2 regions of the Anaerorhabdus sp. genome follow, and region 1 is predicted to be linked to the other one. Evidence: predicted binding sites of a transcription regulator. Region 1 holds the regulator's gene; the other holds the start of a gene.
The links. The regulator HrcA, encoded in region 1, represses chaperone genes, less so after heat shock. The targets are predictions, from matches to a motif close to TTTTAGCACTNNNNNNNNNNNAGTGCTAAAA.
Positions count from the first base shown of each region.

Region 1 (16,163 bases):
CATCGCAGCTTCATTTGTACGTCGTGCAGAAGATGTTCAATCAATCCGTAAAATCTTAATTGAAATGGGTAAACCAACAATTAACATCATTGCGAAAATTGAAAATCAAGAAGGATTTGATAACCTTGAATCAATTCTTGAAGTAGCTGATGGAGTTATGGTTGCTCGTGGAGATTTAGGTGTCGAAGTTCAAACTCAATTCGTTCCTATCTACCAAAAACAAATTATAAAAATGGCTAACAGAATTGGTAAGCCAGTTATTACTGCAACTCATATGTTAGATTCAATGACTGCAAATCCACGTCCTACACGTGCTGAGGCAAGTGACGTAGCAAATGCTGTACTTGATGGTAGTGATGCAGTTATGCTATCTGCTGAAAGTGCTGCGGGTGAATATCCAGTTGAAGCATGTACAATGATGGCTACAATTGCTGAAGCAGTTGAAAAGATCATTCCTTACCGTGAACGTTTAGATTTATCTAAAACTTCAAGTAAGAAAACAATACAAGATGCGATTGGAATTGCTGTATCAGATGCTACATTAACACTTGAAAATGTAGGTGCCGTTGTTGCCTTTACACAAGGTGGAACTACAGCTCGTCGTATTTCTAAATTTAGACCATGTGTACCTATCTTGGCAGTTACATTTACAAAAAGTACACAAAGAAAACTTCAAAGCTATTGGGGAGTTACTCCAATTCTATCTGATGTACATAATGAACTTACAAATGATGATGAATTAGCATGTACAATTGCTAAAGCATATGGAATTAAACCAGGACAATTAATCATAATTACTGCTGGTTATCCTACAGGTGAAGGTTCAGCAAATATGATGAAAGTTATTGAAGTAAAATAAGCAAATGAAAACATCAAGGGTTCTTGATGTTTTTTATTTTTGTATTTTTAAAATTTTGCATTATCGTAATTGTAATCTATACTTGTTCCAACAACTACATCTTCTATTTTATTAAGAATCAACCAATCATCCATATTTGATTGATGGCTAAATTGTAGTGGTGTAATTGCCTCAATATTCTTTAATGTCACAAGACAAATACATTTTCGGTGCCAACGTTCTTTTTGCTTTTCTGTCAATTGTAATTGCGATTGATTTTTTTCTAATAATAATTTAATTTCATCATCGCTCAATTTAATATAATTCTCAACTTTACTCACTGTTGCTTTAGCGCATATTTGTTTGGTGCCTTTTTCAATGAAGTAGAGTTTTTCATTTTCATAGACACGGCTATGAGGAATCTTGCGGCCAGCAGCACCTCGAATCACCATTGTTTTTTTCTTGTCTAAAATTAGATCTAACTCTCGTTCGCCTTTTTTACCAGTGTTATCGCAATATACTAAATGTTCCATTATTCATCTTTTAAGATTGGAATCCAGATTTGACTATGATAAGAATCACTAAATGTATTTCCTTCGCCATACCATTCTAATTCAGGACTCTCCGCATGTTTGAAGGGATATTGAATAATCCACTCTTCATTTAAATAACGCCAACCATCTTGGATTGCCTTAGGAATAGCACCATAACAATCAAATACTGCCCAAGTATGTTCAGGAAGGATTAATTCTTCGAATGAATCAAGATTCAATGTTGTAGAATTTGTCATAATGGCATAAGTTAGTGAATTTTCTTCATAATCGAAATCAACAGTAAGACCAAATACACCATTAATTGACCCATCATTTAAACTTAGTAATTTTGAAAAAGTTCCATCTCTAAAACATTGACTCCAAAATCCAGGAATTTTTTCAAAATGTTGATTATTCTCACATGATATAATGGTCATCTTACCAATAAGTCGAAATGAAGGTTTAGTTTGTAAACTCCATGAATACTTCTCGTTGACATTTATTTTCATTTTAGGATATACAACTAAGCTTGTTTGATTTTCTCTAGCCTCAGTTGGTGATACACCATGAAATTTACTGAATGCTTTTGTAAAAGAAGTAGGGGAATCGTAACCGTATTTATAGGCTAAATCAATAATTTTAATAGGTGAACTTTTTAACTCATACCCAGCAAGTGTTAACTTTCTGGCACGAACATATTCACTGAAACTGATTTTATTCATGTATGAGAATACTTTTTGAAAGAAATCAAAAGAACATTCAGCGATTTTCGCAATTTCATCAGTATCAATTTCTTCTTCGGTACGTTGAAGGTGATTTTCTACATAGTCAACTATTAGTGTTAATTTATTATTCCAATCCATATATTTTCCTTTCGTGTGTTTATTTTAACATTCATTCATAGGTGTTTCATCTCATTTTAAGTACTGCTTGGATAAGCCAAAAAGAAACTAGTTTTCACTAGCTTCCTTTGTTTTTGTTGATTTATTTTTTCTTGAAGCGGCTTGCATAGCTTGCATGGCTGCTTTTTGATTTAGGATAACAGGAATTACAATTGGATTACGATTTGTTTTCTTGTATAAGAATGGTTCTAATGAACCACGAATACAATTTTTAAGTTCGCCAAATGTTGTACGTTGCTCCATTCGTTTTTTGAGTGAATCGTAGACAACTAATTCTGCTTCTTTTAATAATGTTTGGCTTTCTTTAATAAATACAAATCCACGGCTGACAATATTTGGACGGCATAAGATTTTATTATAACGAGAATCAATTGTTACAATTACCGCAACTAAACCGTTATCCGCAAGTAATTGGCGATCCTTGATTACAGATGTTGATAATCCAGAAATGTCATTTCCATCAACATAGATATCATCTGTTTGAATACGTTCATCACTTTGGAAACATTCTCCATTACGCATAATGACACGATCGCCATTACTGCAAATGAAACAATTTTCTCTAGGTACACCAGTTTCTACGGCGGTATCTGTATGTTGAACTAACATCTTATATTCCCCATGGATTGGCATGAAGTATTTAGGTTTAATCAATTGAAGCATTAATTTTTGTTCTTCTTGTGAAGCATGTCCTGTTGTATGTAATGAAGTAAGAGGTGAGTTCACAAGAACATTCGCTCCAACTCTAGTCAACTGATTAACGACAGCACCAACACTTGTGGTATTCCCTGGAATAGGACTACTTGAGAAGATAACTGTGTCACCAGGAATAATCTTGATAAAACGGTGTGTTCCATTTGCTATTCTACTTAATGCAGCTAATGGTTCACCTTGGGAACCTGTACAAACGATACAAATTTTATTAGCTGGTAATGTATTTAATTCGTGTGGTTGAATAAAATGACTCTTATCAATTTTGATTGTGCCTAGTTTTTGACCAATTTCAACAACGTTTTCCATTGAACGACCAAATACTGCAACTTTTCTTCCGCACGCTACAGCAGCCTCTAGAATTTGTCCCACACGCAATACATTACTTGCGAATGTAGAGACAAGTAAACGTCCAGGTGTTTTACGAGTTTGTTCAAGAATTGCTTGTGCTACTTTCTTTTCTGATATAGAAAATCCAGATACACCAGAATTGGTTGAATCACTCAATAAAATCGTAACGCCAATTTGACCGATATAAGCCATTTTTTGGTAATCGGAATTAGAACCGATGGGTGTTAAATCAAATTTGAAATCTCCAGTATGAACAATGCGTCCATTAGGTGTATTTACTAAAACACCTAGAGAATCTGGAATACTGTGTACAGTATTAAAGAATCCAACTGAAAAATTCTTTGTGGATATTCTTGTTTCATCATTAATTTCCACAATCTTACAAGCTTTTGTAAGTTTTCTTTCTTCTAATTTCTTATTAATTAATGCAGCCGCAAATTTAGGCGCATAGATTTTATCAAAACGTAATGTTTGAAGCAAGAAAGGTATACCACCAATATGATCTTCATGACCATGGGTAATAATTAATGCTTTAATTTTAGCTTGATTTTTAACAATGTAACTATAATCTGGTATAACGTAATCAACACCTAATAAATTTTCTTCAGGAAATCTAATCCCCGAATCAATAATAATAATTTCATTATCATGTTCAACACAATACATGTTTTTACCAATTTCACCTAGACCACCTAAGGCATAGATTGCTGTATCAGTCGATGGATTATATATTTTATTTTCTACTTGTTGTTCGTCTATTACTTGTTTTTGTTTTCGTGATTTAGACGATTTTGAATTTGTTTCTTTCATTTTATCCTCATTTCTTAAATTACTTGTGCACCAGGAATTGGTTCAAAAGGGTTTTCTTTGTTTATCGTATCGTAAAATAGAACACCAGAGAAGTGATCAATTTCATGTTGCAAAACAATTGCAAGATAACCATGGGCACGTATTGTAATAGTTTTATTTTGTAACATATCGTAAGCTTCAACCTTAACTCTTGCATGACGAGGTACGAATCCTTCATGAACACTTTCAACGGATAAGCAGCCTTCACCACCTTCAAGGTAAGCTTTTTGGACAGAGTAAGAGATTATCTTAGGATTTACTAATGCATATTCATAATGCACTTCATTTCCATTTTTATCAATATCTGTGCACACAATTGCAGTTAATTGTTTAGGTACACCAACTTGAATAGCTGAAATTCCAACAGCAGGGCGTAAATTCTTTGCCTCAGCTATCTCAGGAATAGTAGATTCTTTAACATATCTTAACATATCTTCCATAAGTTCTCTATCTTCTTGCATTAAGGGTAGAGAAACTACAAAAGATTTATCTCTTATTTTGGGGTCATTATCTTTAATGATTGTATTATTATTTATTTCCATATTAAAACCTCATATTCTATTTTACCAAATTTTTGAGATTTTTAAAGATAAATGTTCTAAAAGTGTACTATTTTTATGATAAAATATTTTAAGAGGTGAAATCGTGGAAAAGAAAAAAAAATCTGGCGCGTTAAGAATGCCACACCTATATGATCGATATATTCACTTTTCAACTCTTATCCTTGTGTTATTTGGGTTAGTTATGATAACTAGCGCTTCTATGGGATTGGCTGCCGGAAATACAATGTATTTGGTGAATGTTGTCGCTAAACAGATTGTATTTACTGTTGTAGGATATATTGCAATGCTTATTGTAGCAAAAATATTTACGTTTCAACGACTAAGAGATAATATTTCTTTAATTGTCATTGCGACGTTTGTTTTCTTAATTGTTCCACTTGCTTTCTCTTCAGTAGGGGGAGCAAAAGCTTGGATTCGTATTCCAATGCCAGGTGGAGAAGTAACTATTCAACCTTCAGAATTTGCAAAAATTTCAATCATGTTGGTTGTGGCAGCATATCTATGTGATTTAAAAAGTAAGAAACCAACCGATTGGGAATTAATAAAAACACCTGTAATTATTATAGGAATGTTTGTATTGATTGTAGCGATTCTTCAATCAGACTTTGGTTCAGCAGCAATTATGGCGATGATTGCGTTTGTTATTTTTTTAATACCGCAACACCCGCAACTTGTAAAATCGCAGAAAGTAATTTTTTGGCTGATTATTTTAGCGGTGGTTGGTGTTGTCTTTTTATTAAGTCCAATTGGAGCTGAATTTATCCAACATTTACCATTACAAGAATATCAAAAATCTCGAATTACTTCAGCAATTAACCCATTCTCAGATAAATATGGAACGGGTTATCAATTAGTCAATGGACTTGTTTCCTTTGCTTCAGGTGGTTTTTTTGGGGTAGGATTTGGAAATTCTGTTCGTAAGTATACTAACTTCCCAGCGGCTAATACTGACTTTATCCTAGCAATTGTTGTGGAAGAATTAGGATTTTTGGGATTTCTAATTATATTTGTGTTTTATGGTATTATTATTTATCATTTATTTAAATATGCATTCAAGATGAAGAGTGAAAAAGGAAGAGTTATTTTAATTGGTACGGCAATGTATCTCTTATTTCACTTTGTATTGAATGTAGGTGGCGTAACTGGTTTAATACCATTAACAGGTGTACCACTATTGATGATTTCCTATGGAGGATCAAGTACAATGGCTATCATGGTTGCGATAGGTGTTTCACAAGCCGTTATTTCAGGATTTAGGACAGGTGCAATTGAATGAGAATTGTTGCAGGAAAGCATCGTTCACGTATTTTAAAAACTCTTCCAGGAGAGAATACAAGGCCAACATTAGATAAAGTAAGAGAAGGTGTATTTTCTTCAATTGGACCTTATTTTGATGGGGGTATTGTTTTGGATCTTTTTTCAGGTTCTGGAGCAATTGGTCTAGAATGTATATCACGGGGAATGGATTTTGGAATATTTGTAGATAGTAATTATGATGCAATCAAGGTTATTCAAGAAAATATTAAGGCATTGAAGGAAGAAGAAAGAACATTATGTCTTAAAATGGATTATAATCGTGCTCTTCAACAATGTGTATCACAAAATAGAAAATTTGATTTAATCTATTTGGACCCGCCGTATTCAAAGATATCAGTGTCAGATATCCTTACGTTTATCGATGAAAATAAATTACTGAATAAAGATGGAGTTGTTATCTCAGAAACACTGAAGGATGAAGAAGTGAAGGAAGAATTTAAATCATTCAATAAGAAAAAAGAATTAAATTATGGTATTACTAAAATAGTAATCTTTAAAGAAAAAGAGGAGTCAGTATGAGTATTGCATGTTATCCAGGAAGTTTTGACCCGATTACAAATGGTCATTTAGATATTATTCGTCGTGCAAGTAAAATGTTTGATGAAGTATATGTAACAATTATGATTAATCCAAAGAAAAAAGTAACGTTCTCACAAGAAGAACGCAAAGAAATGATTGAAAAATGTGTGGCGGATTTGAAAAATGTTAAGGTTGTGATTGGGCAAGGGTTAACTGTTGATTTTGCCAAACAGTTAGGTGCAGTTTCATTGATAAGAGGAATAAGAGCAGTTGCAGATTATGAATATGAGCTTCAACAAGCTACAGCTAATATGATGTTGAATGATGAAATTGAGTCTATTTTCTTTGTCGCAAGACCGGAATACTCTTTCTTAAGTAGTTCTGTAGCTAAAGAAATAGCTATAAACGGTGGCGATATAAGTAAGTTTATACCAAGTGAAATTAGTGATTTTGTCTTGCAAGAATTACGTAAATAAACAAATAAATATGAAGTCCTGTTGTTTAAATATTAAATAACAGGATTTTTTTATTGATATTTTTGCTGAAATAGTTATAATATAACATATGTTATATAACAAATGTTATATTTAGGAGGATTTATGCCAAAGGTAAAAAGAATTAACCGCGAAAAAATTTTGAAAGGTGCTTTGAGTATCATACAAACTAAAGGTATTAGTGGCTTAAATGCAAGAAGTTTGGCATGTGAATTGAACTGTTCAACACAACCTATTTATTCAGAGTATAAGAGTATGGATGATCTAAAAGAGGAACTTAAAAAAGAAGCTGAGATTACTTATAAAAGATGTGTAAACTATTATCTCAATGAGACAAGCTATGCTTCTTATTTGGCGGTAGGATTAGGATTTATTAAATTTGCGAAAGAACATAAAGGACTATTTCAATATCTTTATATGCAACCACAAGAAAATAAAGGCAACCTATTTGAAGATGTAAATGAAAAAGAAATTCAAACCATCTTAGTAGAGAACTATAAATTATCGATAAATGATGCGAAAAATTACCATACAGAAATGTCAATTTATACATATGGACTTGCATGTGCATTAAATGTTAATCACATTCAAATTAGTGAAGAAGAAATTGTAGAGCACTTAACAACTCAATTTAAAGCACTAATGTTAATTTATAGAAATGAAGAGGAAAAGAAATGAAAGTTATTATTATTGGTGCAGGATTGGCTGGATTGTCAGCTGGAATATATGCAAGAAAAGCTGGATATGAAGTTGAGATTTATGAAAAAAATAATTACACAGGTGGTTTGTGTACAGGATGGATGCGTAAAGGAAGTTATATTGAAGGATGTATTCATTGGTTAACTGAGTCTAAACATGGTGATCTTAATCAAATATGGCACGAAATAGGAGCTTTAGATGATACGGTTAAAGTATATGATGGTGACTCTTTTTATGAAGTAAATATCAATGGACATAAAATAAACATGTGGACAGACATTGAAAAATTGACAGAAGAATTAAATCGATATGCTACTCAAAAAGATAAAAAAATAATCAAAGAATTTATAAAATATATTAAAATAAGTATGAATTTTGGTTCAGTACCCTCAAAGAAACCATTTCATTTATGGACAATGATGGAAGGTATAAGTTATGGAATGAAAATGCTTCCACTTATAAAGATGATGAATAAATATGGAGCGATTTCAATCAAGGAATTTAGTGAACAGTTTGAGAGTGAAGAATTAAAATATTTTTTCTCTAGTGCAACGATTCCAGATAACTATAGTGCATCATCTTTAATAATTACATTGGGTGGACTAACTATAAAAAATAGTGGCGTACCAGAAGGAGGGTCAAAACCACTAATTGAAAGAATAGAAAAAAAATATATAAGCCTGGGTGGAAATTTATATTTAAATAGTGATGTTAAGGAAATACTTGTAAAAAATGAATTAGTATCTGGAATACAATTAAGCGATGGAACAATTCATGAAGCGGATTATATTATTAGTGCTTTAGATATTCATCATTTAACAAGTCATCTTTTAAAGAATAAATATGAGGTTAATGAAATAATAAAACGTGATCAAGATAAAATAAAAAATCCTACATGTAGTTTGATTACTGCAGTTTATAGAACAAATGCAGATTTAAGTGAAATGACTCAAACATCGTTTTTTCAAGTAAAACCTTATAAAGTATTAGGAAAAGAATATTCAAGCCTAGGAATCAAACACTTTGGATATGAACCAACGCTAATTCAAAATGGTAAAACAGTGGTTCAAGTTAATGTAATTACGGATGAAACACAATTCACGCAAGTAGAAAAAATGAGTGAAGAAGAATATAAATTATTCAAACAAGAAATAGTAGAACAATTCAAGCAAATGGTTCTTGAAACAGTTCCTCAAATAACTGATTTGGAAGAGTTAGATGTGGTAACTCCAAAAACATATGTTAATTATGTTAATGCATACAAAGGATCCTTTATGGCATATGCAATGACACCAAACAATAAACAAATGAATATTATGAATAATGTTTTACCAATAAAAAACTTGATTATTGCAAGTCAGTGGCAAATGACACCTGGAGGAACTCCAGTAGCAGTTGTTCAAGGAAAATTTGCGATACAAACTATTCAAGATATAGAAAGTAAACGGAAATAAACGATGGGAAAAGTTGTAGGGATTTACTTTAGTGGCACAGGGAATACAAAATTTTGTATTGAGAAATTCGTATCAGAAATTGACGCTAATGCAATTTGTGTTTCGATTGAAGACAAAAATTGTATAAAGGAAATACAAGAGAATAATTTTATTGTATTAGGCTATCCAATATTCTATAGCTCACTACCCAAAATTATGAAGGATTTTCTAGTTGAGAACAAAATGTTGTTTAAAGGAAAATCACTATTCATTATGACAACGATGGGATTATTTAGTGGTGATGGGTCTGGTTTGGCGGCACGTGTGTTGAAGGAAGTTAATCCAGAAATTATTGGAGGATTACATTTGTTGATGCCTGATAGTATATGTGATGAGAAAGTGTTAAAGAAATCACATGAAGAAAATAAACAAATCATAGCAAAAACAAATGAAAAGATATCTTTCGCTGCAAACAAAGTAAAAGGTGGATTACCAACACAAGAAGGATTAAGTAAAATCAATCAATTGATTGGATTGTTTGGGCAACGTCTATGGTTTGGACATAAAACTAAAAAATATTCATCGAAATTAAAAATAAATGTAGAACAATGCATTGGTTGTGGTAAATGTGTAAAATTATGTCCTATGAAAAATCTGATGTTTACAAATTCTACAGTTTCGCAAAAGGGTTTATGTACACTTTGTTATCGATGCGTAAATGAATGTCCAAAACAAGCAATAACGTTACTAGGTTCTAAAGTAATACAGCAACATCATAGTAAAGATTATTACTAGAATTGTGAGAGAGGGTATGAAAAAAATTGCAATGTTTTCAATGGGGACTCGTGGTGATGTACAACCATATTTGGTGCTATCTAAAGAATTGATGAATCATGGATATGATGTAGTTTTGGGTACACATCCATGTTGGCAAAGCTTAGTTGAAAGCCATGGTGTAAACTTTGTAAGTATAGGGCCAGACATTAGTATTGAAGATGAAGCTGCAAAGATTCGAGGTAAGAGCAAAAATCCAATGTTGAGCATGTTGAAAACAATGAACTTTGTATTTAAGCTTATTCAAAATTCAACGGATGAAATTTACAAGTATTGTAAAGGCAAAGACTTAATTATTGTCTCACATAGCCAAATGGGTGCAGCAGAAGCTGAAGCATTAGGGATTAAAACAGTTAATGTTACACTTCAAACTGAGATGTTACCTCTAGACAAGAAAGAGAAAACATTTACAGATAAACTAGTTGCCTCTTTAATTAATCCTTTTATGGCAAAGCCGTATAATAAAATAAGGAAAAAGTATCATCTTAAGAAAGTAAAATCAATGGATCAAGTGATGTCTAAAACTTTGAATTTAATTCCAATAAGTAAATATGTTCAAGCAGCTAATCCATATTGGGCTGATAAAAATAAGATAGTGGGTTATTGGTTTTTAGAAGAAGAAAATTATATTCCTTCACAAGAACTTTCTGCCTTTTTAGCACAGGGAGATAAACCAATTATTTTATCACTGGGGGCAATGTCTTTTGAAAGTACCGAGGAGATCGATAAATTAAATTGTTTCATGGAAGCATTCAATAAAATGAATAAGTGTGCAATCATTCAAGGATTTAATAAAACGATGAAACAAGTAAGTCTACCAGACACAATGATGGCGATTGATTCGGTTCCACATAGTTGGTTATTTAAGCAAGGCTATGCAGTTATTCATCATTGTGGTTTTGGTACAACTGCTTCAAGTATGTATTATGGTATACCATCTATTCCAATTCCACATGTGCTTGATCAGTTATCTTTCGCAAATCATCTCTATCGCTTGGATGTAGGCACTAAACCTATAAAAGCAAGTGAATTAAATACAGAAGTATTAATTAATACAATTCGCGAATTGGATAATAATTATGAGTTTTATAAGAGTAATGTTTTAGAACTGTCAAACAAGATGAATTTAGAAGATGGACTTGGGAAAACAATTCAATTAATAGAGAAAAGGTTAAACAGTTAAAAAGGGAATCGTGGAGATTCCCTTTTACCTAAATATGAAGATATCTTCTATTGGTGTTTTTACAATTCTTGAAATATCTATCGCAAGTTTTAGTGAAGGGTTATACTGTGCTTTTTCAAGTCGCATAATCGTTTCTCTACGAACTCCTACTAAATCAGCTAGTTGTTCTTGAGTTAACCCAGCTAGTGTACGATATGTTTTTAGATTACAAATGAATTCATTTTCCATAAGTTTTAATCCTGTGTTTCATATTTATAAAGCAAGTATTTACTTAGGAATAGAATTAAGGCATAAATACATGAAACAGTGATTATCATGAATATTGCTGCCCATTCAGTATTTCTTTTAAATAAGCCCATACCAATTAACCAAATCATAATAAACATTAAAGTGAAACCTGTTTTATAGGATTGGATAGTAGCTTTAGTTTCATTCTCTTTGAACAATTCATCTTTTAGGACATTGGATAATTTACCTTCATAAAAGAAACTAAAGAAACCAAAAAATACAAAGAAGAAGAATGGGAAAATAGTTTTATCAATGGAGAAGGTCCAAAATCCTAAAAAGCCCAAGAAACCAAAGAATCCAAGATATCCCAGTTTTGAAGAAATAAAACGTGTATGATTTGTATCAATTGTTTTTTGTTTAAACACAACTTTCGTTATTTCGATTACAAGGTAAATAACATAGCCAAACAATAATAATCCAGATACAAGCATGGGTGTATCTTGGATAATAAAAGAATATGTTGATAAATTTGTAGGTTCAACAAGACGAGAGTCGTTGAAGAGCACAGAATACCCAACAGAAGCGAGTAACATTAGAATAATAATGGATCCACCTAATATAAGGTTTTTCATTTTTTTCTTGTTCATAATTTTCTCCATAGTGATATATTTGTCACTTGATGATACAAATATATCACATTCCATAAAGTTGTCAATAGTAACTGTGTAAAGTAATATAATAATTTAAAGAGGAAAGTGTATGAATATTAAAGAACAAGTCGAGTTGTTAACAAATAGTGATGATAAATAAGCATATCAAGCATTAAAGGTTTAATTTACAAGGAACATAAACTTGCAATAAATAAGATAAAGCAATGGAATTAAGGAAATTTAAAAGTATAAATGAAAATAGTATATACTTAGTACAGTAGTATAGGGAGGAATTAATTATGCAGATTACAATCATCCATGGACAAAATCATAAAGGTTCGACGTATCATATTGCAAAGCAGTTAGCGGATAAACTCGAAGGTGAAATTACAGAATTCTTTTTACCACGAGATTTTGATTCTTTTTGTGTAGGATGCAATACTTGTTTTGGAAAATCAGAATTATTATGTCCACACAGAGAAAGACTCAATCCCATAACAGAAGCACTCAATAAGGCAGATGTCATTATTTTGGCTAGTCCTGTTTATGTGTATCATGCGTCAGGTGCTATGAAGGTCTTATTGGATCATTATGGTTATCAGTGGATGGTTCATCGTCCAAATGAGCGTATGTTTTCGAAACAAGCAGTTTGTATTTCAACTGCAGCAGGAGCGGGTATGAAAAGTACAAATAAAGATATGGCTGATAGTACTTTCTTTTGGGGAGTTGCGAAAACGTATAAATTAGGAGTCGCTGTATTTGCGGTATCTTGGGACAGCATTAGTGAAAAGATAAAGGGAAAAATAGATAAGAAAACAACCAACCTAGCAAGTGAAATCAAGAGAAATTATGGCAAAATAAAGCCAACACTCAAAACAAAAGCTTTTTTCTCAGTTATGCGTATTGTACAAAGAAAAGGATGGAATGAAGCTGATAGAGTTTATTGGCAGGAAAAAGGGTGGACAGATAATATTCGGCCTTGGAACAAGTGATAAAATATATTCAAAATAGCCTATTATAAAGGCTTTTTTAATTATGTGAAAAAAGCCATAATATTTTAGCACACTTTTGTTGACAGTGCTAAAATGTTGTGATATTCTATTAGCAGACATTGAGAAAGAGTGCTAATAAAAGGAGGTGGAGTCATGCTTACACAACGTCGAATTGATATCTTTAAGGCAATCGTGGATGAATTTATTCAATCTGCTGAACCAGTGGGGTCTAAGACTTTAATGGAAAAGTATGAACTACCTTATTCTAGTGCAACTATTCGAAATGATATGCAATTCCTTGAAGAACTCGGTTATTTAGAAAAAACACATACATCAAGTGGACGTATACCAAGTACACAAGGATATAAGTTCTATTGTGAAAATTTACTTGAAGTTAAATTGGATCAAAAGATGGAGGTTGCGATTAAGGAATTGTTTAGTGATCGTCAGTTGAATTTAGATGAAGCAATTAAGCAAAGTTGTAACATGTTATCACAAATGACAAATCTTACTTCAGGAGTTCTAGGACCAGATGCATCGATGCAGCGGTTGGAACATATTAAAATATTTCCAATCAACGAAAGAAGTGCTGTATGTGTATTTATAACAGATAGTGGATACACTGAAAATCGTACATTTAATTTCCAAGATGATGTTTCTTTAGAAGATATAGAACATTGTTGCAGTATTTTAAATGATCGGTTAAGAGGTACTTATATTCAAGATGTAGTTGATAAGATGCAAGCTTTACGTCCGATACTTTCGGAAAACGTTAAACGTCATGAGATATTATTCCAAGCATTTGTAAAAGCATTTATGAAGTTTGCAAGTGAGAATATTTATTTCTCAGGGCAAAATAAATTATTATATCAACCAGAATTTTCTGATATTGAAAAATTAAAACAATTGATGACAATGATGGAAAACAATACATTGTGGCGACAATTAGGCAAGCAATCACAAGAACTTATTGTTAAGACACAAGATGGCTCAGAACTTATGTGGCTAGATGATGTTGCAGTAGTTACAAGTAAATTTAGAGTGAGTGATAATGAAGAAGGACAACTGATGATTGTTGGTCCATCACGAATGGATTATGATCGTGTTACTTCATTGTTAGAATATGTGTCAAGCACGATTGAAAAAATCTATGGAAGTGGAGGAAAACATGGAAGATAAGAAAAAAGAAAATTGTGAATGTGAAGAAGAGGTTTGTACATGTGACAAGCATCAGGATGAGGTAAAAGAGGAACACGATATACCACATCCACATGATGAGCATCCGCATGGTGAACATGGACATCCACATGATGAACATGACAAACACAAAGAGATGAAGCATAAAAAACCAGAGATTCATGAAAAGGAATTAATTGATTCACTAAAAGAAGAAATTGATAAACTTAAAAATGATTACGCAAAAGCATATGCTGATACAGAAAATATGCGTAAACGTCTTCAAAGTGAATTTGAACAAGCAAAGAAATATCGTATTCAAAGTTTTGCGTTGGATGTATTACCAGCAATAGACAATTTAGAAAGAGCATTACAAACACCACCTACAGAAGAAACTGAAGGATATCGTAAAGGTGTTGAGATGATATACAATCAATTATTGGATGCACTTCATAAAGAAGGTGTTGAAGAAATTGAAGCCAATGGGTTACCATTCGATGCCAACTTCCATCAAGCTCTAATGGCAGAACATGTTGAAGGTATAGAACCAGGAATGGTCGTGGAAGTACTTCAAAAAGGATATAAATTAAAAGATCGCATATTGCGTGCTAGCATGGTAAAGGTTAGCGACTAGGAGGAAAAATTTATGGGAAAAATCATAGGAATCGACTTAGGTACAACAAATAGCTGCGTTGCAGTTATGGAAGGAAATGAAGCAAAAGTTATTACAAATCCAGAAGGAAACCGTACTACTCCATCAGTAGTAGCTTTCAAAAATGGAGAAAGAATTGTTGGTGATGCGGCAAAACGTCAAGTTGTAACAAATAAAGATACAATTAGTTCTATCAAACGTTTAATGGGTACTGATGAAAAAGTAACACTTGAAGGAAAACAATATACACCACAAGAAATCAGTGCAATGATTCTTCAATACATGAAGAGTTATGCTGAAGCATATTTAGGCGAAAAAGTAGATAAGGCAGTTATTACTGTTCCTGCTTATTTCAATGATGCACAACGTCAAGCTACAAAAGATGCAGGTAAAATTGCTGGTCTTGAAGTAGAACGTATTATTAATGAACCAACTGCAGCAGCATTAGCATTTGGTATCGATAAAACAAATCAAGAACAAAAAGTATTAGTATTCGACTTAGGAGGAGGAACATTCGATGTTTCAATCCTTGACTTAGCAGATGGTACATTTGAAGTATTAGCAACTGCTGGTGACAACAAACTTGGTGGAGATGACTTCGACAATGTTGTGGTTGACTGGATGGTTGAAGAATTCAAGAAAGCAAACGGTATTGATTTAAAACAAGATCGTATGGCTCTTCAACGTTTAAAAGAAGCTGCTGAAAAAGCGAAGAAAGATTTATCAGGTATGGTTCAAACGCAAATTAGCTTACCATTTATTAGTGCTGGAGCTAGTGGACCATTACACTTTGAAACTACATTAACACGTGCTCAATTTGACAACATGACAAAGTCATTAGTTGAAAGAACAATTGGACCAGTACGTCAAGCATTAAAAGATGCTGGATTAACAAAAAATGATATTCATCAAGTATTATTAGTTGGTGGATCTACTCGTATTCCAGCTGTTCAAGAAATCGTTCGTCAAGAATTAGGAAAAGAACCAAATAAATCAGTAAACCCAGATGAAGTAGTTGCAATGGGAGCTGCTATCCAAGGTGGAGTTATCTCTGGTGATGTTAAAGATATCTTATTGTTAGATGTTACACCATTATCATTAGGTATTGAAACAATGGGTGGGGTTATGACTGTATTGATTCCAAGAAATACAACAATTCCTACTTCTAAATCACAAGTATTCTCTACTGCTGCAGATAATCAACCAGCTGTTGATATTCACGTATTACAAGGTGAACGT
Region 1 covers NZ_JAVXGL010000018.1:6,391-22,553, reverse strand. The annotation lists gene pyk (pyruvate kinase) at 1-859, shown strand, start outside; gene RSB60_RS04195 (hypothetical protein) at 907-1,371, opposite strand; gene RSB60_RS04190 (AraC family transcriptional regulator) at 1,371-2,234, opposite strand; gene rnjA (ribonuclease J1) at 2,322-4,145, opposite strand; gene def (peptide deformylase) at 4,160-4,726, opposite strand; gene RSB60_RS04175 (FtsW/RodA/SpoVE family cell cycle protein) at 4,830-6,023, shown strand; gene rsmD (16S rRNA (guanine(966)-N(2))-methyltransferase RsmD) at 6,020-6,583, shown strand; gene coaD (pantetheine-phosphate adenylyltransferase) at 6,580-7,059, shown strand; gene RSB60_RS04160 (TetR/AcrR family transcriptional regulator) at 7,183-7,755, shown strand; gene RSB60_RS04155 (phytoene desaturase family protein) at 7,752-9,230, shown strand; gene RSB60_RS04150 (EFR1 family ferrodoxin) at 9,234-10,004, shown strand; gene RSB60_RS04145 (glycosyltransferase) at 10,021-11,226, shown strand; gene RSB60_RS04140 (helix-turn-helix transcriptional regulator) at 11,251-11,454, opposite strand; gene RSB60_RS04135 (DUF3796 domain-containing protein) at 11,460-12,101, opposite strand; gene RSB60_RS04130 (flavodoxin family protein) at 12,404-13,096, shown strand; gene hrcA (heat-inducible transcriptional repressor HrcA) at 13,250-14,275, shown strand; gene grpE (nucleotide exchange factor GrpE) at 14,265-14,906, shown strand; gene dnaK (molecular chaperone DnaK) at 14,919-16,163, shown strand, end outside.

Region 2 (16,163 bases), on a different contig from region 1:
TTACCTAGTATTATAGTAACCAGTGGTCCTTGTTATGCAGAAATTAAACCGAGTGAATCAAAAGATTTACGCCAAAAATTTCTACGAGGCGAAATTACTGAACGCGATGTTATTGAAGGAACGTTGAAGTATTATACAGGTCCTGGGATATGTCCGTTTTTGGGTACTGCTAATACCATGGGATGTTTGTGTGAAGGACTTGGAATGATGCTTCCTTATGGTGCTTTATATCCAAGTAGTACAAGTATGCGTCGTTTTAGTGCAAGAGACAGTGGAATTCATTTAATGAAGTTAGTTGAAAAAGAAATTACTCCAAGTATGATAATGACTAAAGAAGCAATGGGAAATGCTGTTACTTTACTTAGTGCAATTGGAGGATCTTTAAATGCTTTGATTCATTTACCAGCATTAGCCCACGAACTAGGTTTTACACTTGAATGGGATGATATTGCTAAAGTAACTAGTGCAACACCAGTAATCTGTAATATTGTTCCTAATGGTGATTTAACTTGTGTTGATTTGTATAAAGCGGGTGGAATTCCGGCGGTATTGAAGCAAATTGAATCACGATTAAATCAAGATGTATTGACAGTAACAACAAAAACATTAAGAGAAGAATTGAATAAATCTATTCAAATTGATGAAACAATAATTAGAAAAATGGAAGATGAAAAATCAATTGTAAATGGTATTCAGGTTTTATATGGTAATTTAGCACCTCAGGGTGCACTTGTTAAAACAAGTGCAGTTCCACAAGAACTTCATATTTTTACCGGCTCTGCAAAAGTATTTAATTCTGAAGATGAATGTTATGAGGCATTCAATAAAAAGTTGATTCATCAAGGGGATGCTGTAGTTGTTCGTTATGAAGGTCCAAAAGGTGGACCAGGAATGAAGGAGTTGCATCGTATTACAGAAATTATGAAATCAATTCCTAATAGCGGAATTATTACAGATGGCCGTTTCTCTGGCGCATCTGGAGGATTAAGCATAGGTTATTTATGTCCCGAAGCTGCGGAATGTGGTCCTATTGCACTTGTTCAAGATGGTGACATTATTCATGTGGATTTGAGTAAAAACTTAATTGAACTTCAAATATCTGAAGATGAGTTTATCAAACGCAAAAAAGAATTTGTTTTACTTCATAGAGATGATGATAAAGGATTATTAGGACGGTATGCAAAACTTGTGAGTTCAGCAAAATTAGGAGCAGTCTTGAAACAATGATAAAGACAATAGTTTCTGATTTAGATGGAACATTTTTAACAGATGATAAACAAATTACAAGTAAGAATGAAGCATTGTTAGAAGCATGCAATGAATTAGGTCTTTATTTTATTCCAGCATCAGGGAGATTATTTTCAAGTATTAGTGAGCACATTCTAAAACAAGAATGTGTTCACTATGCAATTTGTGGTAATGGTTCAACGATTTATGATGTGAAGAAAAACGAGGAAATTTATTTTTGTGGAATTGATAAATCTTTAGTACTAAAACTTTATCAAGAATGCCAATATATTGATGCAACCTTTGATATATTTTCAGATAATCATATTTATAGTGAAGCAAATATGATGAATCGTTTAAATGATTTTGGTTTGGATGAATATACATATGAGTATGTAAAAAAAAGTCGTACCTCTATCCATGAAGATTTTAAAATTTTTATTTTGAAACTTAAAAAGATTGATCGATTAAATATGTTTTATAAATCTGAAAAAGATCGCTTAATTTTATTAGAAATTATAAAAAAACATCCTGAGTTATCTGTAAGTACATCTCTAAAAACAAACTTAGAAATTATGAATGTTTTTGCTTCAAAAGGAAATGCTTTACAATGGTTATGCCAAAATAGAGATATTGATGACAAATCTACAATTGCATTTGGTGATGCGAATAATGATATTTCATTATTTCAAGTAGCTAGATATAAAGTGGCTATGTCGAATGCTTGTGTTGAATTAAAAATCATTGCTGACTATGTAACATGTACAAATAATGAGTCAGGGGTAGCTCACTTCTTCGAAGAAAATAAACAGGAGTATGAAATTAAAAAACGCACATAAGATGATTTGTGCGTTTTTGTATATTAGCGAATAAGTGTTGGTAAATAAAGTAGGGTACCAATGATACCTGTACCAAAAATAATGGTGATGGCATTGAATTTGTATTTTCTTAATAAGAAGAAAGCTCCAATAAATAAGATGAATTCAATTGGTCTAAAATTATTTAACTGTATGCCTTGTAAGTTTGTGTTGAACAAACCTAATACTAGTATTGATAAGCCGGCAGAAGCAATCATTGCGACAACAGCAGGACGAAGGGCGGATAATACAAGTTGTACACCACTGAAATTACGATATTTATAATAGAAGTGAGCAAGTAGTAGGCAAATGATAAATGCGGGAATGATACATGCAAGAGTACATATAATAGCACCTATAGGACCAGCTAATTGCGTTCCAACAAAAGTAGCAGAATTAATTGAAATAGGCCCAGGTGTCATTTCGGCAATAGTGATTAAATCAGTGAATTCAGCCATGGTCATAAGCTTATGAACAATGACAATTTGATTTTGGATAAGCGGTATTGCTGCATATCCTCCTCCAACAGAGAACAAACCAACTTGGATAAAACTAAAGAATAATTTAAGCAGCATTGTCATTGATTGCACCTTCTTTCCCTTTATTAAGATACAGCGTGATGACTAAATCTAATAAACCAATAATTAAACAAGTTAGAATAATTACCATTGCACTGATGTTCAATACAACGGCACAAAAGAATGCGGTTATCATTAACCCAATATAAAGCACACGTTTTGTTGCGACTACATTCTTGGCAAGATTGTAAACAACATCAAAGATAACAGCAGCAACACCAGCACGCATGACTTGTAGTGCAGTTGCGATGTAAATATTGGATCTGAATTGTTCATAAAAGACAGCAATAATTGAGATGATAATCATTGGTGGGATAATTGTACCTAGCACTGCAACAAGTGAACCAACGATTCCTCCCATACGATATCCAAGAATTACGGATGCATTGACGGGAATTGGTCCTGGTGATGATTGGGCAATTGCAGTTACATCAAGCATTTCATCTTCTTCTAACCAATTTAGCTTTTCGCAAAATTCTTTTTTCATTAATGACACAATGACAAATCCACCACCAAATGTGCATGCACTCAACATAAATGTTGATTTGAAGAGTTGCCAAAGCATTTTTTTATTGTGTTCTTTTTTCATTTATATTCCCCCTTTAAAATCAAACAATAAAAGCATATCATGGGGTAATTATAATAACAAATTATGATATGTTATAATATATAAGGAAAAATTATAAGAGGTGCATAATGTTAGATCAAAAGATAGAGACGTTTCTTAGTGTTGTTAAATATGGTAGTTATACAGCTGCCGCCAAAGCGTTACATATGACACAACCTGCAGTAACCCAACATATTCATAAATTAGAAGAATTTTATGGGTGTCAGTTGATTGATAGTAAGAGGCGCGCAATTAGACTTACGGAAGAAGGAAAACTTCTTTATCAATATTTGAGTCTTCAACAAGCTAATAGCCAAGAATTTTCATTATTATTGAGAAATACAATTAAACCTTTATGTGTAGGAGCAACATTATCAATTGCTGATTATTATTTACCACAATTATTGGTAAAGGAAGTATTGAATAAAGAAGAACGTTTACGTGTATTAGTTAGTAATACAAGCGAACTAATTAAGAAATTGCATAATGATGAAATTGATTGTGCATTTGTCGAAGGTTTGTTTGATACCTCTTTTGTAGAGACTAAAACATTTTTAGATGCTCAATTTATTCCAGTGGTTGCGAAAAATCATCCATTAGCGAATAAGAAAGTAACACTTAAGGAAATTCATGAGTATCCATTAATTCTAAGGGAACCTTATTCAGGAACGCGCCAAATCTTAGAAGGTTGGCTAAAAGAAAGAAATGATAGTATTTTGTCATTTTCTCAAACAATTGAGTTAGGAAGTTTTATACTTATCAAAGAATGTATCGCACAGTCTCAAGCAATCACATTTGTTTATAAGGGAGTAGTAGAAAAAGAGTTAGAACGTGGTGAATTAGCAACGTTTAGCTTAGAACATTTAGATATTATTCATTCTTTGTTATTTATTTACCGAAAGGGTGATCCGCGTTGTAAACAGTTTGAATCGTTTTTTTATTCACTGATTGAGTAATGATACCTAAAGATTTCTTTAAAAAGAACCTTTATTAAGAAAAACGGGCAAAGTACTTAATACTTTATGTTATCATGTAGGAGGTTAAATATATTTACTTAGATTTGAGGTTGTTATGATTACGAAAAAAACGATAAAAAAGAAAAAAGTTGCAATTATAGTAATTATGTTTGCAATATTATGTGGGATTTCCGCAAGTATTCTGTTAGCTATGAATTATGTACCAGAATATTTGTTGGAAGTAAAAGATCACAAAGAAGAAAATGTTAAACTTGATGCTTTTAAAAAAGTATCGAATCATTTATCTATAATGGTCTACTATCCTAAAATAGATAATGAGCTGGGAAATACAATCAAAGAAGTGTCAGAAAAATTATATAATCAAGTGCTAGAAGATGAAGCAGATAGTGAAGCTAAGAAAATCTTAGTTCGTGTCGACTATACATTACTTCCGATTACTGAAGAGTTAATAAATTATCGCTTTGAGATTACAAAACTAGTAGATGGTATAGAATCTACTGAGACTGAATCGCTTTGGATTAATAAGAATGATGGAAATCTTATCGATACTTCATTAATTTATGATGATATCGCACTACGGCTTATGACCCAAAGTTTGAGAACTCAATGTAAACAAGATGTAGATTTGCAAGATGTTGCTTATACTAAAGAATTTCTAGAAAAAACAGATAAAAATGGGCAATTGTTTACTAATTTTACATTAGATGGTAATACACTTGTTTATAAAATTGAAAATCTTGCCCCAAAAGTAATTGAATTTCGCTTAGACTTAACGACAATTGCATCGCATATCAATATTTATTTTGGTGTTGATCAAAGTATTCCAGACCCTGTTGTGTATATTCCAAATCGATATGTAGATCCTAATCGTCCAATGGTAGCATTAACCTTTGACGACGGGCCTCATATTACAAATACACCACAAATTTTGGAAGTATTAAGGCGTTATGATAGTGCAGCAACATTCTTTGTGGTGGGCAATCGCATTACAACAAAGGGAAGTGCAGTTATTCTTGATGAAATTGAATCTGGTAGCCAGGTTGCAAGCCATTCTTATAGTCATCCAAATATGGCGAAAATGAAAAATCTTGATGAACAATTCTATTTAACTTCTCAAAAAGTATACGAAGATGTAAGTCAATGGTGTTATCAAGTTACTGCCTTTAGACCACCTTATGGTGCAATAAGTAAGCGGATGCGTGAGACATCACCATATCCATTTATCATGTGGAGTATTGATACACTGGATTGGAAAACAAGAGATGTTCAAAGTACAATAAATGAAACAATGAACAATGCTAAAGATGGTGATATTATACTATTACATGATATTCATGCTGAATCAAAAGATGCAGCTATTCAAATAATACCAATGCTAATTGAAAAGGGATTCCAAGTAGTCACAGTGAATGAAATGATGAGTGCTAAAGGAATTCAGATGGAAAATGGTAAATCATATTCAAGGGCAAGATAAAAAGACCGTAAGGTCTTTTTATCTTATAATTTAATTTGTGAAAAGATATTTCCTAGGGAATCATGAATACATAAATCAGCCTGATTATCAAAAGGGGTAGTTGTTTTATTGAGAAGAACTAGACTATTTCCCTTGAAATAACGAATAAATCCAGCGGCAGGATAAACCGATAATGATGTTCCACAAACAAGTAGTAAATCAGCAGAAGTAATAAGATTTAATGCATCATCAATGACAGCTTCATCAAGCGCCTCTTCATATAAAGTAACATCAGGTTTGATTATTCCACCACAGTTGCAAAGGGGAATGGATTCAGTATTAATAATATCTTTAATTGAATGGGTTTTATGACATATCATACAAGTATTTCGATATACAGAACCATGAAGTTCACATACGTGTTTTGAACCCGCTAATTGATGTAAACCATCAATATTTTGGGTGATTACACCAAGGCATTTACCTTTTGCTTCTAAATCAGCGATAAATTTATGTGCAGTGTTTGGCTTTGCGTCAAGATACAACATATTTTTGCGGTAAAATCTGTAGAAATCATCAGGGTTGTTTATAAAGAAGGTATGGCTTAAAATAGTTTCAGGTGGAATTTTACTAGCTTGTTGATAGAGACCATCAGCACTTCGAAAATCAGGGATATTACTCTCTGTAGAAATTCCAGCACCTGTAAAAAATACAATTTTATGACTAGAGTCGATTAAAGTTTGAAGTTGATTAATTTCATTCATTGTGAGTTCCTCTAGCTTTATTATAGTATGGGAGGACATAAAATGAAAGTTAGCGAAAAAATTGAAGACTGGTACCGTGCGAATTATCGTGATTTACCTTTTAGAAAAACAAGTGATCCTTATGCGATTTGGGTGAGTGAAATCATGGCTCAACAGACACGTATTGATACGATGTTACCGTATTATGAAACATGGATGAATAAGTGGCCTACAATTGAAAAACTTGCTCAAGCTGATTTGCAAGAAGTGTTAAAGGTTTGGCAAGGCTTGGGATATTATAATCGTGCGCGTAAGTTACATCAAGGCGCTATTACAGTGATGGAGAATTATGGTGGTATTATACCTAATGATCCCGATGAAATACAAAGAATAGAAGGTATTGGTGACTATACAGCAGGCGCTATTTTGAGCATAGCTTTTGGGGAAGAAGTACCAGCAGTTGATGGTAATGTTTTTCGCGTTATAACACGATATTTCGCATTAGCTGATGATATTACTAAGATTAGTACACGAAGGAAAGTTACGGAAATATGTAAGACATGGATGAAAGATTCAAATCCATCACATTTCACACAAGGACTTATGGAAATTGGTGCAATGGTATGTACGCCAAAGAAACCGATGTGTAGTTTATGTCCGCTTCAAGATGAATGTATGGCACATGAATTAGGCGTAGAAGAAAACTATCCAGTTAAAAGCAAAATGAAGGCTCCTAGAGAGCTAGAAGTATACACATATGTATTTGTATGTAAAGATGAGATTTGCTTAAGTAGTGATGATAGTGACGGTCTGATGAGAGATTATTACCGATTACCACAATTTGATTCACGCTATAACATTCAAGGCGAAGAATTAAAAAAGAGAAAGCATGTCTTTTCCCATCTTATATGGCATATGAACTGTTTTCTCGTATTTATGAATAAGAAGATTGAATTAGATAAATGTGCTTGGGTTAAAATGAAAGATGTTCATAATTATCCAATGGTAACAGCACATAAAAAGTTATTAAAGGATCTTAGTAAACTTCCTGAACTTCATCAATTAAATGTTTAATGTCTTCTATAAGTGAGGAAGGTGAAATAACTTTCACTTTCTTGCCAAATTGCAATAACCATCCAATAAAGTTGGTTGAAACAGTGCTTGATAAATTAATAGTAAAGGTTGAAGGACTTACTTTCTTTATAAATACATCTTGTCCAAAGGTATCAAAAACAATGTTAGTTAAGGACAAATCAAATTCTAGTGTAATATTTTCTATTTGTCCAAGTGTCATATTAAAATTAGTTGTTTTATATTTAGAAAGATTGAAATTCTTCTTTTCATTAAAATCATCTTGTAAAATAACTTGATCCATTTTATCAACACGATAGTGTGAAAAATTATTATATTTGGTTGAATAACCAATACAATAGTAACGTTGGTTTTCATAAAGAAGTGCATAGGGAATCAAATGATAAGGTGTCGAATCTTTTCGATACTTTTTTTGCTTGTCTATTGTGATATCAAAATACATAAATTGTATTGATGAATTTTTATTGATAGCATTTTGAATGGTATCTAACGAGTAGAAAATATTTTCATTTTTAAATTTATTAGGATTTTGAAAAAGTTGATGTTTGATGCTTTCTTGATCATAATGATTGAGACAGTTTAATAATTTTTTTTGAAGTTCACTTGTTTTCTTCTTTGTAAGAAAATCACTTGAAGCAATTGCATCAACAAGTAATTTGATCTCAATAATATCAAAGTCAGTAGAGGCTAAATAATATCCTTGGGGGCGATTATAAATAATATCAAGTCCCCATGTTTTTAATGTATCTATATCTTCATAAAGTGATTTTCTTTCAGCAACAATTCCTTTTGAATAAAGATAATCTTGTATATCAGGCATTGTGACAGAATTTGTTTCATTTGTATCTTGTTTGAATAAATCAATTAAATATAATAATCTAAGTTTTGTTGTATTCATCATATCACCCCTATAATCATATCATACTGTACTAAAAAAGGGACAGTTATATTTTCCTTGTGTGGTAAAGTATAAACACTTGAAGGAGGAACACTTATGAAATTAAAAAATGCTTATATCTTTATCCTTGCTTGTACGGTATTAGCATGTGATTATGCCATTGCTGGATATCCCACGCCATCTCTATTTTTATCTTGCACTGCCGCTATTCTTTCTCTAGGTGTTCTCAACCCTTCAAGAAAAATAATGGGTAAGTTTATTATCCAAAACATTTGCATCGCGATAATAGAGATTATTATACTCTTCTGCATTGGTCATGCTAGCACATGGTCTTATACCTTCTTAGCAATGAGTATTGTAATCTCTTGCGGATGCTGGAAAGTAGTTTATTTACGAAGTAAAAAATATATTAAAAATTTTATTTTAAATTCAATTCAAGTTATGTGTACCTTACTGATTATTGCGATGATTATGATTCTTTTATTACCACTATTGAGTATAAATATGCGTTTAGAAATATTGCAATTCTTAATTCTTATGTTTTCTCCGCTTTTAGTAACAATATCCTTTACTTATCTTCAAAAAAGTTTAAAATATAACATAAACCTTGAATCTAAAAAGGTGCGTTTACAATAAATTGAAGTTGAGAGGTAAGGCATGATTAACTTTTTGGTTAAGCGATTTGTAAAAAATTATAATGATATTGAAAATGAAAAAGTACGATCTAGTTATGGTACGTTAAGTAGTCTTGTTGGCATTGTGTGTAATGTTTTGTTATTTGCCGTAAAGTTAACTTTAGGCTTTCTAACAAATTCAATTGCGATAACATCAGATGCATTTAATAACTTGTCAGATTCTGCAAGTTGCATTGTTACTTTATTTGGATATAAGTTAGCTGCAAAGCCTGCTGATCGTGATCATCCATTTGGCCATGGAAGAATTGAATATATTGTCAGTTTCATTATTTCTGTGATTATTTTATTGGTTGGGTTTGAATTATTTAAAACATCAGTTGATAAATTGTTGAATCCAGAGCCAATAATTTATAGTACAGTAGTATTAATTTCATTGATTTTATCTATCTTTGTAAAATTATGGATGAGTTTATTTAATAGAACATTAGGTAAGAAAATAAATAATTCGGCAATGATTGCGACAAGTAAGGACAGTTTGAATGATGTCATTGCAACTTCGGCAACAATGATTGCCTTGGTTGGTTCATTGTTCACTACTTTACCACTGGATGGAGCAATGGGTATTCTTGTATCAATCTTTGTATTCATTTCTGGTATTGGAATTATTCGTTCAACAATTGATGAATTAATTGGACAACCTGTTGAAAAAGAACTGGTTGATAAAATAAAAGCGATTATATTAGCAAATCCAAAAATTTTAGGAATTCATGATTTAATTATTCATAATTATGGTCCAGGAAATATGATTGGTAGTGTGCATGTTGAAGTAGATTGTACGCAAGATTTCTTGGTTATCCATGATTTAGTTGATGAAATCGAAAGACGAATAGAAAAAGAATTACATATTATTATGACAATCCATATGGATCCTATTCAAATAGATGATGCTGTTGTCAATTCACATAAAGAATTGATGAAAGAGATAATTGCTTCAATTGATCCCAAACTATCCATGCATGACTTTAGGGTTGTGATTGGACCAACTCATACAAATTTAATTTTTGATTTACAAGTTCCATTTGAATTTTATTTGACAGCCGATGAGATTAAAAATCGCATTGATACGGAGTTAACAAAGAGAGAAGATAATATTTATACTGTAATCACGTTTGAGCATGGTTACTATTAAAAAAAGAGTTCATAATTGAACTCTTATTTATTTGCGTGAATCATCAAATCACAAATTTTATTTGCGTATGCGATTGGATCTTCAATTGGTAATCCCTCAATAAGTAATGCTTGATTATACAATACATCTGCATAGTCTTTAACTTGATCAGGATTTTTTTCATATGCCTTTTGAAGTGTTTTAAAGATTTCGTGATCAGGATTAATTTCTAGAATTTTATTTGCCTTAATACCTTGGCTGTTTGGTGCTTGTGATAAAACTTTTTCCATTTCAAGTGAAATTCCTTCATCAGAAACTAAACATACTGGATGTGATTTTAAACGAGAAGAGATTCGAACTTCTTTAACTTTATCTGTTAATGCATCTTTCATACTTGATAATAATGATTGATTTTCTTTAGCCTTTTCTTCTTTCTCTTTCTTTTCTTCTTCACTATCTAGTCCTAAATCTCCTTGATTGACAGATTTGAATTTTTTATCTTTGTAAGTATTTAAAATATTGATTGCGAATTCATCAACATCATCAATGAAATATAAAACTTCTAGATTTTTTTCTTGAAGTCTTTCCATTTGTGGAAGCTTCTTAATAGCGTCAATTGTTTCACCGCAAGCATAGTAGATTAAGTCTTGACCTTCTTGCATACGTTCTACATATTCTTCTAATGTTACGTATTTATCTTCTTTACTTGATTTAAATAGAATCAAGTTTTGAAGTGTATCTTTATGCATACCATAATCTTGGTAAATACCATATTTTAGTGTTAAACCAAAGTTAGTGAAGAATTTTTCATATTCTTCTCTTTCGCCTTTAAGCATTTCTTCAAGATTATTTTTAATTTTCTTTTCAATACTTTGGGCTAATACTTTCATTTGACGATCTTGTTGAAGTATTTCACGAGAGATGTTTAGATTTAAATCATCACTATCAATTAAACCTTTAACAAATCGGAAGTAATCAGGAAGAAGGTCTTTTGCCTTATCCATGATAAATACGCCTTTACAATAAAGTTGTAACCCTGGTTCATAATCAGCATTGTAGAAATTGTATGGTGTTTTACCAGGAATAAATAATAATGCATTATATGAAATATTACCTTCTACATTGTAATGGATAACTTTTTGTGGATCTTCCCAATCCATAAATTTACTCTTATAGAATTCATTATATTCTTCTGGTTTAATTTTCTTTCTGTTCTTCTTCCATAACGGAACCATTGAGTTAAGTGTTTTATTTTCTACTACTGTTTCAAATTCTTCAGGGTTATCACTCTTTGGTTTTTGTGTTTCTACCATCATTTCAATTGGATAACGTACATAATCTGAGTACTTTGTAACTAGTTGTTGGATTTGATAACTTTCAAGGAAGTCACTGTAATTGTCTTCAGCAGTGTCATCTTTAAGTTCAAGGGTGATTGTAGTTCCTACTTGATCTCTATCAATTGTATTGATTGTGTAGCCATCTTCACCTTCACTTACCCATGAATAAGCAATATCACCATGGATTGATTTAGTTTCAACAGTAATTTTCTTCGCAACCATGAATGCAGAATAGAATCCAACTCCGAATTGACCGATGATGTCAATATTTTTAGTCGCATCGTCAAGTTCCTTTTTGAACTCCAATGATCCACTTTTTGCGATAGTACCTAGATTTGATTCTAGTTCTTTCTCGGTCATACCGATACCAGTATCCGAGATAGTCAATGTTCGATTGGCTTTATCAGCACTAATATCAATTTTTAGGTTCTTTTTATCAATTCGCTTACCATCATCAGTAAGTGATAGGTAATAACGTTTATCCAAAGCATCTGATGCATTTGAGATTAACTCCCTTAAGAATATCTCGCGATTTGTATAAATAGAGTTAATCATTAAGTCAAGAAGTCTTTTGGATTCAGCTTTAAATTGTTTCTTTGCCATAGTATATTTCCTCCTTAGCACTCAATACTTGTGACTGCTAAAATAATATAACACCTATTTAAATAAATTTCAAGAGATTTATAAAAATCCCTTTTTTTTGTCATTTTAGACCGCATATAATCTACAAAAAAGAGAAATTAAAGAAATTAAAATTTATATAGTTTATACTGTACAACCAAGGGGGATGTAATGATTTCATTTGGAACAAGAGTGCAATATTTGCGTAAAAATAAGAATTTTACACAAAAAGAATTGGCAGAAATTTGCGGTGTTAGCGCCAAAGCAATATCACGATATGAAAATGATACAGCAGAACCGGATTTTGAAATGATGAAGAAAATAGCAAGTACATTTGATACTGATATTAACACTTTAATAGGATATGAGAATAAGAATAAAAAGATTCATAAAAATGACCTATTAATATCTAAACGTGAAATGGAGATGATCCTTGCGTATCGAAAATGCTCAAAAGAAAAGCAAAAATCAATCCGTCTATTTATTGAAATAATAAGTGAGGGAGAAAAGAATTATCCAAAATCAAATACAAAGGTATCATTGATTCATGAAAAGGAGTAGCACTCCTTTTTCTATGCTATAATTTTGGTGGTGATAATATGAAAGCAATTAGTGCATGTTTATGTGGTGTATGTTGTAGTTATAATGGAAAAAGTCATGAAAAACATAAATTTAAAGAAATGGTAGAAAATAATGAAGCAATTATGATCTGTCCAGAAGTTTTAGGTGGTCTAAATGTTCCAAGAACACCGGCAGAAAGAATAAATAATCGAATACTGACAGAACTAGGGGAAGATGTGACAGATGCATATCTTAAAGGTGCACAAAAAGCGGTAGAGCTATGCAAGAAATATCAGGTAACGGAAGTCATTTTGAAAGCTAAAAGTCCCTCATGTGGTGTAAATAAGATTTATGATGGTACATTTAGCCATACAGTTATAGAAGGCTATGGTGTTACGGCAGAACTATTATTGAAAGAAGGATTTACAGTGATTAGTGATGAAGACTATCTACAAGAGGACATAGTATGAATGAAGTTGAAAAATACATTGATGAGTTTCCAAAAGAAGTTCAGGAAAAATTAAATGAATTAAGAAAAAATATACTGGAATTGGCGCCAAATGCTCAGGAAAGAATCTGCATGAGAATGCCAACATATGACTTAAATGGTAAATGGCTTGTGCATTTTGCAGCTTTTAAAAAACACATAGGATTTTATCCTCAACCAGAGGGTATTGTTGCATTTCAAGATAAGTTAAAAGGCTATAAAACTACTAAGGGAACAATTCAATTTCCTATAGATGAATCTTTACCGATAGAACTAATTAGAGAAATAATTAAGTATCGTGTAAAAGAACAGACAAAATAAAACACCAAAGTACTGGTGTTTACTGTTTCTTATAAATTGTAATATAGAAATCAATTGTACAATCAAGCTGATGAAGACAATTGATTTTTTCTTTATCTTGTAGCGAAGTCTTGAAATAGTAGGGTGTCATCATGAATAGATTTAGAATATCTTCATTAGAATCACAGTGAATAAGTGAAGTAACGCGATGTGTAAAAATGTGCTTTAAATCTAAATCGATTTGTGGTTTTTCATTTAGATAAACAGTATCATAAATTGTCTTCTTCAATTCAAGCAGATGATTTTCAGCAGGAAATACACCGACAAAATATCCACCAGTAGTTAAAATTCTATTGATTTCATTGGTGGCTATAGGTGCAAATAAGGTAGTTACACAATCTACAGATTCTGTGGCAATTGGACAATCAAAAATAGAGGCGACACAATACTGTGAGCTCTTATCCTGTTTGCTTGCATATTGAATAGCATCTTTTGATAAATCGATTCCAATTTTGTTAGGACAATTAAAATCACGTGTATAATATCCTTCACCACAGGCGAGATCAACTAATGTATTAGGATTAATTTTATCAATTTCTTCGATTAGTTTTTTCTTTAAGGGAAGATAATAATTTTTTGATAAAAATGATGTACGAGCATGAATCATTTCTTTATTGTCACCATGAGATTTACTTTTATTTGTTAAATACAAATTAATATAACCACTCTTGGCTAAATCAAAATGATGGTTGTTTACACAACAAAAAGAATTTTCATTTTTGATTAAACTATTTTTACACAAAGGACAAATTAAATTCATAGAATACCTCTGAATATTATTGTAGCATGGTTCATATTAGAAAGCGTGTTTTTAAACAAAAAAAGTTACTATGATATAATTCTTCTTGAAAGGGTGATAGTATGGGGGTTCGAAAAAAAATATTTGGTGAGGGATATTGTTTTGAAAAAATATTCGCTTTCTTTATGGTTGGCTGTGTTGCAGGTGTAGTTTATGAGACGATTCTAGCGTTCGCAAGACATGGATTATTACAACCACATGTAGGATTAATTTATGGTCCTTTTAATCCAGTATATGGTATTGGATTTTCTTTATTTTATATTTTATTAGGTAAAAATGATTCACAACGAAATTGGTTTCTTACATATATTTATTGTTGTTTGATTGGTGGAGCAACAGAGTATTCAATTAGTTATTTGGAAGAAGTTTTATTACATACACAAGCGTGGGATTATTCTCATTTATTTTTAAATATACAAGGCCGTACAACGGTTCCTTTTATGATGTTTTGGGGATTGGGTGGAATTATACTTTTGAAACTTGTTTATCCATATCTATCCAAATGGATTGAGAAAATACCTTATCAATTTGGTAAAAAAGTGACGACATTTCTACTCGTTTTCATTTTATTTGATAGTGTAATAACATTTTCAGCGGAATTTAGACAAAGTCAAAGGGATAGAGGAATACCAGCGACAAATTTAGTAGCGCAATTACTTGATTACTATTTTCCTAATGATGTATTAGATAAAATATTTCAAAATGTGAAGGCGGTGAATGACTGATGAAAACACTATTTAAAGTATGTAGTTTCATTATGTTAGGCTCTGGTTTAGTGAATATTTTGATTTCTGGAAGTACTTTGATTTTAGAACCTTTGTCTGAATTAAATCGTGCTGTGATAATTATTAGCTTTTTAGTTCCAGGATGCTTAACTTTACTCACAGGACTATTTGGAATAATGAAGAAATCTTATCATGTGTTAATAACTTTTGGAACGCTTGCGATACTTATTCGTTCAATGATCTCTTTCCAAGGTTATAATGGCATAATACCAGTATTTCAGTACAATGATATATTGTTACCTGTAGCCTATACGGTTTTGGTTCTTTTAATAAATCATGATGAAATCGAAACAGATTTAAAAAATGATGAACAAATTAGTAACAAATAATATGGCATTCAATCGATAAAGAAAGTATAATTGTGACGAGGTGAAATTTATGACAAAAATATTAGGTAAAATCACAATGCAAAATGGGGCAGAGCTACCTTTTGAATTGTATCCAGATGAAGCACCAAAAACAGTTGAAAATTTTGTAAAATTGATTGAAGAAGGGTATTACAATGGAAAAACATTCCATCGTGTAATCCCAGGATTTGTTTCTCAAGGTGGCTGTCCTTATGGAACAGGAACAGGAGATTTAGGATATACAATTCCTTGCGAGACTGTGAATAATCCACATAAACATATTCCAGGAGCTTTATCAATGGCTCATCGTGGAAAAGACACAGGATGCTGTCAATTTTTTATTGTTCATGATCCACAACCACATCTAGATGGTGTGCATACAGTATTTGGTTTAGTTACAGGTAATCTTGGGGCAGTAAGAAATATGCAACAAGGGGATGTAATGGAAAAAGTAGAAATCTTCAAAGACTAAGATATGAAGAAGCAATCTCAATTACAAAGGATGTTCATGGTTCTTTTAGGAACATCCTTGTTTTCATTAGCTGTTAACTTCTTTATTATCCCCCATGGTTTGTATAATGGAGGATTTGTAGGAGTAGCCCAATTAATAATTGAATTATTAAATCGCTAT
Region 2 covers NZ_JAVXGL010000006.1:29,477-45,639, forward strand. The annotation lists gene ilvD (dihydroxy-acid dehydratase) at 1-1,227, shown strand, start outside; gene RSB60_RS01765 (Cof-type HAD-IIB family hydrolase) at 1,224-2,066, shown strand; gene RSB60_RS01770 (chromate transporter) at 2,090-2,665, opposite strand; gene RSB60_RS01775 (chromate transporter) at 2,649-3,251, opposite strand; gene RSB60_RS01780 (LysR family transcriptional regulator) at 3,359-4,225, shown strand; gene RSB60_RS01785 (polysaccharide deacetylase family protein) at 4,341-5,720, shown strand; gene RSB60_RS01790 (NAD-dependent protein deacylase) at 5,744-6,463, opposite strand; gene mutY (A/G-specific adenine glycosylase) at 6,506-7,516, shown strand; gene RSB60_RS01800 (helix-turn-helix transcriptional regulator) at 7,479-8,432, opposite strand; gene RSB60_RS01805 (hypothetical protein) at 8,529-9,068, shown strand; gene RSB60_RS01810 (cation diffusion facilitator family transporter) at 9,090-10,256, shown strand; gene htpG (molecular chaperone HtpG) at 10,280-12,175, opposite strand; gene RSB60_RS01820 (helix-turn-helix domain-containing protein) at 12,365-12,754, shown strand; gene RSB60_RS01825 (DUF523 domain-containing protein) at 12,793-13,224, shown strand; gene RSB60_RS01830 (iron chaperone) at 13,221-13,562, shown strand; gene RSB60_RS01835 (putative RNA methyltransferase) at 13,582-14,361, opposite strand; gene RSB60_RS01840 (putative ABC transporter permease) at 14,463-15,125, shown strand; gene RSB60_RS01845 (hypothetical protein) at 15,125-15,514, shown strand; gene RSB60_RS01850 (peptidylprolyl isomerase) at 15,564-16,004, shown strand; partial or broken gene RSB60_RS01855 (YitT family protein) at 16,008-16,163, shown strand, end outside.
Region 2: a site for HrcA is predicted at 12,188-12,218, ahead of htpG (molecular chaperone HtpG). Genes of this name have one in related genera too.